Linked DNA regions of Aquitalea magnusonii. The protein of the gene in region 1 interacts with the protein of each later gene in a pairwise test. Links are inferred from orthologs where the notes say so. Each region holds a gene or a part of one and is shown on either strand. Other genes may lie near its edges.

What was found.
Region 2: the proteins of rbsB (region 1) and ileS interact in binary tests that used the Escherichia coli proteins (3 or more experiments, as listed by UniProt). The link is inferred for Aquitalea magnusonii from one-to-one orthologs.

The regions. Positions count from the first base shown.
Region 1 is NZ_AP018823.1:4,709,535-4,712,567, forward strand. The notes cover bases 200-3,033. They hold rbsB (ribose ABC transporter substrate-binding protein RbsB), read left to right. Parts: upstream 200-1,062; coding sequence 1,063-2,004; downstream 2,005-3,033. Other genes in these bases: DLM_RS22240 (ABC transporter permease), read left to right, coding at 200-998; DLM_RS22250 (LacI family DNA-binding transcriptional regulator), read left to right, coding at 2,323-3,033. In the rest of the region: DLM_RS22235 (sugar ABC transporter ATP-binding protein), read left to right, coding at 1-38; more of DLM_RS22240, read left to right, coding at 60-199. UniProt on the Escherichia coli protein: Part of the ABC transporter complex RbsABC involved in ribose import. Binds ribose. Also serves as the primary chemoreceptor for chemotaxis.
Region 2 is NZ_AP018823.1:3,229,872-3,233,457, forward strand. What follows is about bases 181-3,567. They hold ileS (isoleucine--tRNA ligase), read right to left. Parts: upstream 3,168-3,567; coding sequence 381-3,167; downstream 181-380. Other genes in these bases: lspA (signal peptidase II), read right to left, coding at 181-306; DLM_RS15395 (bifunctional riboflavin kinase/FAD synthetase), read right to left, coding at 3,164-3,567. In the rest of the region: more of lspA, read right to left, coding at 1-180; more of DLM_RS15395, read right to left, coding at 3,568-3,586. UniProt on the Escherichia coli protein: Catalyzes the attachment of isoleucine to tRNA(Ile). As IleRS can inadvertently accommodate and process structurally similar amino acids such as valine, to avoid such errors it has two additional distinct tRNA(Ile)-dependent editing activities.

The sequences.
Region 1 (3,033 bases):
TCATGGCCGCCGCCACCGGCACGGCGCATGCTGCCTGAACAAGAGCAAGGGAATAAATAATGACTCCAAAACAAAAAGCCACCCTGCAAAAGCTGGGGCCTTTCATCGCCCTGGTGCTGGTGTCGGTGGGGCTGGCCGTACTCAGCCCGGACTTTCTGACCGTGGCCAACCTGCTGAACGTGATGCGGCAGGTGTCCATCAATGCGCTGATTGCCTTTGGCATGACGCTGGTGATCCTGCTGGGCGGCATCGACCTGTCAGTGGGTTCCATCCTGGCACTGTCTTCGGTGGGCATTGCCACGCTGATCCAGTCCGGCGTCGATCCCTTGCTGGCCACGCTGCTGGGGGTGATAGGCGGCGGTGTGATGGGCCTGCTCAACGGCCTGGTGGTGAGCAAGGGCAAGGTGGCACCGTTTATCGCCACCCTGGCCTCGATGACCATTCTGCGTGGTTTGGCGCTGGTGGTGTCCGGCGGCAGCCCGATCACCGGCTTCAACAGCGATCTGTTCTCCATGCTGGGCGGCGGCTATGTGGCCGGGCTGATTCCGATTCCGGTGGTGTGGATGCTGATCATGTTCGGCCTGTTTGCCTTCCTGCTGAAGAAAACCGTATTTGGCCGCCATGTGTATGCCACCGGTGGCAATGAGGAAGCCGCCCGTCTGTCCGGGGTGAAGGTGGATCAGATCAAGCTGTGGGTCTATACCATTTCCGGTGCCATGTCGGCCATGGCCGGGGTGGTGCTTACCTCGCGGCTGAACTCGGCCCAGCCTACCGCTGGCAGCGGCTACGAGCTGGATGCCATCGCCGCCGTGGTGCTGGGCGGCACCAGCCTGACCGGTGGCCGTGGCTGGATTTTTGGCACGCTGATGGGGGCGCTGTTGATTGGTGTGCTGAACAATGGTCTTAACCTGCTGGGTGTATCTTCCTTCTACCAGCAGGTGATCAAGGGTGTCGTGATTCTGCTGGCGGTACTGATCGACCGCAGCGGCAAGAAATAGAACACAGGAAAGGCTCTGACCGGGGCCGTTTAACGCAACGTAGTCAATATCAGGGAGACTCACCATGAATCGCATTCTTCACCCGCTGCTGGCCAGCATGTTGGTGTTCGGCATTGCCGCCTGCTCCAAGCAAGGCCCGGATAGCGCAGCCCCCGCTGCTGCCAGCGCCCCGGCCGCTGCCGCTGATGGCAAGCTGACCGTCGGCCTGGCTGTTTCCACCCTCAACAACCCCTTCTTCGTGTCGCTGCGCAAGGGCGCGGAAGATGAAGCCAAGAAAGAGGGCGTCAACCTGATTACCGTGGATGCCCAGGACGACCCGGCCAAGCAGCAGGCCAGCGTGGAAGACCTGATCCAGAAAAAGGTGAATGTCATCCTGATCAACCCGACTGATTCCTCCGCCGTGGCCAATGTGGTGAAGGAAGCCACCGGCAAGGGCATCAAGGTGGTGTCGCTGGACCGTAGCGTGAACGGGGCCGAAGTCAGCGCCCACATTGCCTCGGATAACGTGGCGGGCGGCAAGATGGCCGGTGAGTACCTGCTGGAAAAACTGGGTGGCAAGGGCCGTATCGTTGAACTGGAAGGCATTGCCGGCTCCTCCGCCGCCCGTGAACGTGGCGAAGGCTTCCACAAGGTGGTGGATGGCAAGGCCGAGGTGAAACTGCTGGCCAAGCAACCGGCAGACTTCGACCGCGCCAAGGGCCTGTCGGTGATGGAAAACATCATCCAGGGCAACAAGGACATCCAGGGCGTGTTTGCCCACAACGACGAAATGGCACTGGGCGCGCTCAAGGCCATTCAGGCGGCTGGCCTGAAAAACGTGGTGGTGGTGGGCTTTGATGCCACTGCCGACGCCGTTGCCGCCGTCAAGGCCGGCACCTTGGCTGCCACCGTGCAGCAGCAGCCTGAGCTGATCGGCCAGTATGGCATCCAGACCGCCAAGAAACTGGCCTCCGGTCAGAGCGTGGACAAGTTCATCCCGGTGCCGCTGAACCTGATCAAGCAGTAAGCGGGAAACCATGCCGCGCACAGCTTGTTTTGCGCTGAGCACTGAGTGTTGAAAACCCGTCTCGCTTTCCGCAAGGAAAGCGAGACTCCCTGCTTCGACCAGCAAGGCCAGGGCGGGGAGATCGGGCATAGGCAGGAAGGCTGCGTAAGCAATCGGTGCGTACAGAGGCCCGGCTTTGCCGGGTTCTGTGCAATCGCAGCAATATTATGGCTGGCCGCCGGCTTGTAATACAATCGCTACATGCGCGCCAACCACTGCTGCTGCCAAGGCTGGCGGGGGTTGCCGCCATCTTGTTAACCCCTTACAGGAAGGGCTTTCGTGACTGCCTACAAGCGCCTCACCATCGATGACATTGCCAGTCTGGCCGGCGTATCCCGCACCACGGCCAGCATGGTGCTCAATGGTCATGCCGAGCGATATCGCATTTCGCCGGCCACGGTGGAGCGGGTGGAAAAGGTGGCGCGGGAGCATCATTTCAATCCTTCCCAGTCGGCACGTTCGCTGCGCAGCAAACGCAGCAACAGCATCGGGCTGGTGATTCCGGATTTGACCAACTCGGCCCATGCCGCGCTGGCCCAGGCCATGGAAAACCTGTGCCGCGAGCGCGATTACCAACTGGTGCTGGTGACCAGCGATGAAGACCCGCAGCGCGAAGCGGAGGGCATTGCCCATCTGGTGGCGCGCCAGGTGGATGGGATGGCGGTAGTGCCGTGCAGCAGCGATGCCGCGCTGTACCAGCGCTGGACCAGTCGCTTGCCGCTGGTGTTTGTCGACCGGCGCATCGATGGCAGCGGCATTCCGTCGGTGGTGACCGATGCTACCGACACCGTAGCCCGGCTGATTGGCAGCAAACTGACACAGGGCGTGCAAGAAGTGGTGTATTTCGGTGGCCCGCCCACCCTGTCGCCCAGCCGCGACCGGCTGGCCGGCTACCAGCAGGCCTTGCAGCAATACGGCATCACCCCGCGCGCGCAGTGGATTGTCGAACGTGATTTCCAGCGCGCTTCCGGCTTTGCCATGATGCAGCAA
Region 2 (3,586 bases), 1.5 Mb from region 1 along the record:
GCTGGCGGCCATATTCATCAGGGGGGTGAACCGTCCTTTGACGATATTCCATCCCAGGTAGCCGGATACCGCCAGTGCCAGCAGGGTAAACAAATACTTCTGCCAACCACCGGCATCACGCAGAAAACTGAAGGCGGCACCGGGATTGTAGATCAGCGTAAAACCGAAGTAGCCGGGAATCACCTCCCGCACTTCACCAAACTGGTACTGACTGTTGAAATAAATCTTGGAGAGCTGGTCCAGAACGATGACCAGCAACGCCAGCCCCATCCATTTGCTCCAGCTTCTGGCTTGAGGCGCCTGCATGACGGATTCCATTTGATTACATCCTTGCCGGTCGATCCCCCGGCGCATCGGTCCGGGGGAACGCTCAGGGTCGATCAGGCATGTGCCCGGACTTCACCTTTGCCATCGATATTATCGACGCAGCGACCACATACTGCGCCATGACCGGCATGAGACCCTACATCGGCCCGATAGTGCCAGCAGCGATCACATTTCTGATGCGCCGATGGTGTCACGGTGATACGGGTCTCTGCGGCCTCACGCACGCGCGCAGCCGACACGATGAGCACGAACTTGAGATCGTCGCCCAGGCTGGCCAGTTGCTGGTACAAGTCGCCGGCAGCCTCGATATCCAGCTCGGCTTGCAAGGAGGAACCCAGTTGATCGGCACTACGCAGTTCTTCAATCTGCTTGTTGACCTGGGCACGCAGGCTGCGAATGGCTTGCCACTTTTGCTGCAAGGCTTGCTCACTGGCGGCAGTAAGTGCCGGGAACTCATGCCAAGTGTGATACAGGGAGGACTCTTCTTCGCTCTTGGTGAGGACTTCCCAGGCTTCATCTGCGGTGAAGCACAATACCGGTGCAATCAACAACAGCAAGCTGCGGCTCAGATGATAGAGCGCCGTCTGGGCACTGCGACGCGCACGGCTGTCGGCCTTGGTGGTGTACAGACGGTCCTTGATGATATCCAGATAGAAAGCACCCAGGTCTTCCGAGCAATAATTCACCACTTCCTGCATGGCATGGTGGAAGGCATAACGGGTATACAGCTCACCCGCCACCTTTTCCTGTACCTGACGCGCCATCAGCAGGGCGTATTGATCCAGCTCCAGCATTTCACCAAACGGCACGGCATTTTCCAGCGGATCGAAATCCGACAGGTTGGCCAGCAGGAAGCGCAGGGTATTACGCAGGCGGCGGTAGCTTTCGGTCACCCGCTTGAGGATTTCATCGGAAATCGCCAGTTCGCCGGAATAATCGGTGGAAGCCACCCACAGACGCAGGATGTCAGCACCCAGGCTGTCATTCACCTTTTGCGGTGCAACGACATTGCCCTTGGACTTGGACATCTTCAGGCCCTTGCCATCCACCACGAAACCGTGGGTCAGCAATTGCTTGTACGGAGCGCGGCCAATGGTGGCACAACCGGTCAGCAAGGAGGACTGGAACCAGCCGCGGTGCTGGTCGCTACCCTCCAGGTACAAGTCAGCTGGCCAGGCCAGTTCGGGGCGCTGCTTGAGCACGGCAAAGTGGGTGGAGCCGGAGTCGAACCACACATCCAGCGTGTCGGTCAGTTTGCGATACTCGGCCGCTTCGCTACCCAACAGTTCCTGCGCATCCAGGCTGAACCAGGCCTCGATGCCCTGCTGTTCGATGCGCAGTGCCACTTCTTCCAGCAAGGCCAGCGAACGCGGATGCAATTCACCCGTTTCCTTGTGTACGAAGAAGGTCATCGGCACGCCCCAGTTACGCTGGCGCGACACGCACCAGTCCGGACGGTTGCCAATCATGGCTTCCAGACGGGCACGCCCCCATGCCGGGAAGAATTCGGTTGCATCCACCGCGCTCTTGGCACGTTCGCGCAGTGCCACACCATCCTTGCCCTGCTTGTCCATGCCGATGAACCACTGGGCCGTCGCACGGAAGATGATGGGGGTCTTGTGACGCCAGCAATGCGGGTAGCTATGCAGCAAACGGGCCTGATGAATCAGGGTGCCATGCTGTTCCAGCGTTTCGATGACTTTGGGATTGGCTTCCCATACCGACAGACCGGCAAACAGTTCGGTAGTGGACTTGTAGCGACCATCATCCGCCACCGGGTTGTCAATCGGCAGGCCATATTGCTGGCCAACCTGGAAGTCTTCCAGACCGTGTGCCGGCGCGGTATGCACCAGACCGGTACCGGCGTCGGTAGTAACGTGATCACCGCAGATGACTGGCACGCTGCGGCTATAGAACGGATGTTGCAGTTGCAACAGCTCCAGCTTGTCGCCAGTGGTTTCTGCCAGCACCTTGGCATCGGCAAAGCCGTAGCGCTGCAGCGCAGACTCGGCCAGCTCCTTGACCAGGATCAGCTTGCCCTTGGGGGTATCAATCAACTGGTAAGTCAGCGTGGCACTGACTGCCACCGCCTGGTTGGCCGGCAGTGTCCACGGAGTGGTAGTCCAGATGACGGCCATGGCACCAGCTACCTGCTCGGCAGTCAGACCGAATGCAGCCGCCAGCTTGTCCTGTTCCAGCACTCGGAAACCAACATCGATTGCCGGAGAGTTCTTGTCTTCGTACTCGACCTCGGCTTCTGCCAGTGCGGAGCCACACTCGATGCACCAGTGCACCGGCTTTTCACCCTTGAACAGGTAGCCGTTACTGTAAATGGTGCCCAGGGTGCGCACGATGTCCGCTTCGGTCTTGAAATCCATGGTGAGATAGGGATTGTCCCAATCTCCCAGTACACCCAAGCGGATGAAGTCTTTCTTCTGACGGGCAATCTGCTCCTTGGCATATTCACGGCACAATTCGCGGAATTTGGCGGCGGGAATGGCTTTGCCATGCAGTTTTTCCACCATCAGCTCGATCGGCAGGCCATGGCAGTCCCAGCCCGGTACATACGGAGCATCAAAGCCGGCCAGGGTCTTGGAGCGGACGATAATGTCCTTCAACACCTTGTTAACGGCATGTCCGATATGGATATCACCGTTGGCATACGGTGGGCCATCATGCAGGATGAATTTAGGGCGACCTGCAGACAGCTTGCGTACCTTGTCGTAGCGCTTCTGCTCCTGCCAGCGTTTGACCCAGGCAGGTTCGCGTTTGGCCAGATCCCCTCGCATGGCGAACGGGGTATCCAACAGGTTGACGGTTTTACGGTAATCGATGCTCATGCCTGCTCTCGCTGCAAACTGGTCAAATAAGTATGGGCACTGGCGGCATCACGTTCTATCTGCGCCACCAATGCCGGCAAATTGTCATAGCGCTCTTCATCGCGCAATTTTTTCAGGAAATGTACCGTCACACGCTGGCCGTACAGATCACCAGCAAAATCAAACAGGTGTGCTTCCAGTTTGTAATCACTGCTACTGCTGACCGTGGGATTCACACCCAGGCTGGCGACACCGCCCTTGCGTCCGTAAGGCGTATCTACTTCTACCACAAACACGCCTTGCAATGCGGGTTTCAAATGCGGCAAATGGACATTCACGGTGGGAAAACCGATGGTGCGCCCAAGCTTCTGCCCATGCATCACCTTGCCGGATATCTGGTAGCTACATCCCAGTAATGCATTGGCAGCAGCCAGATCACC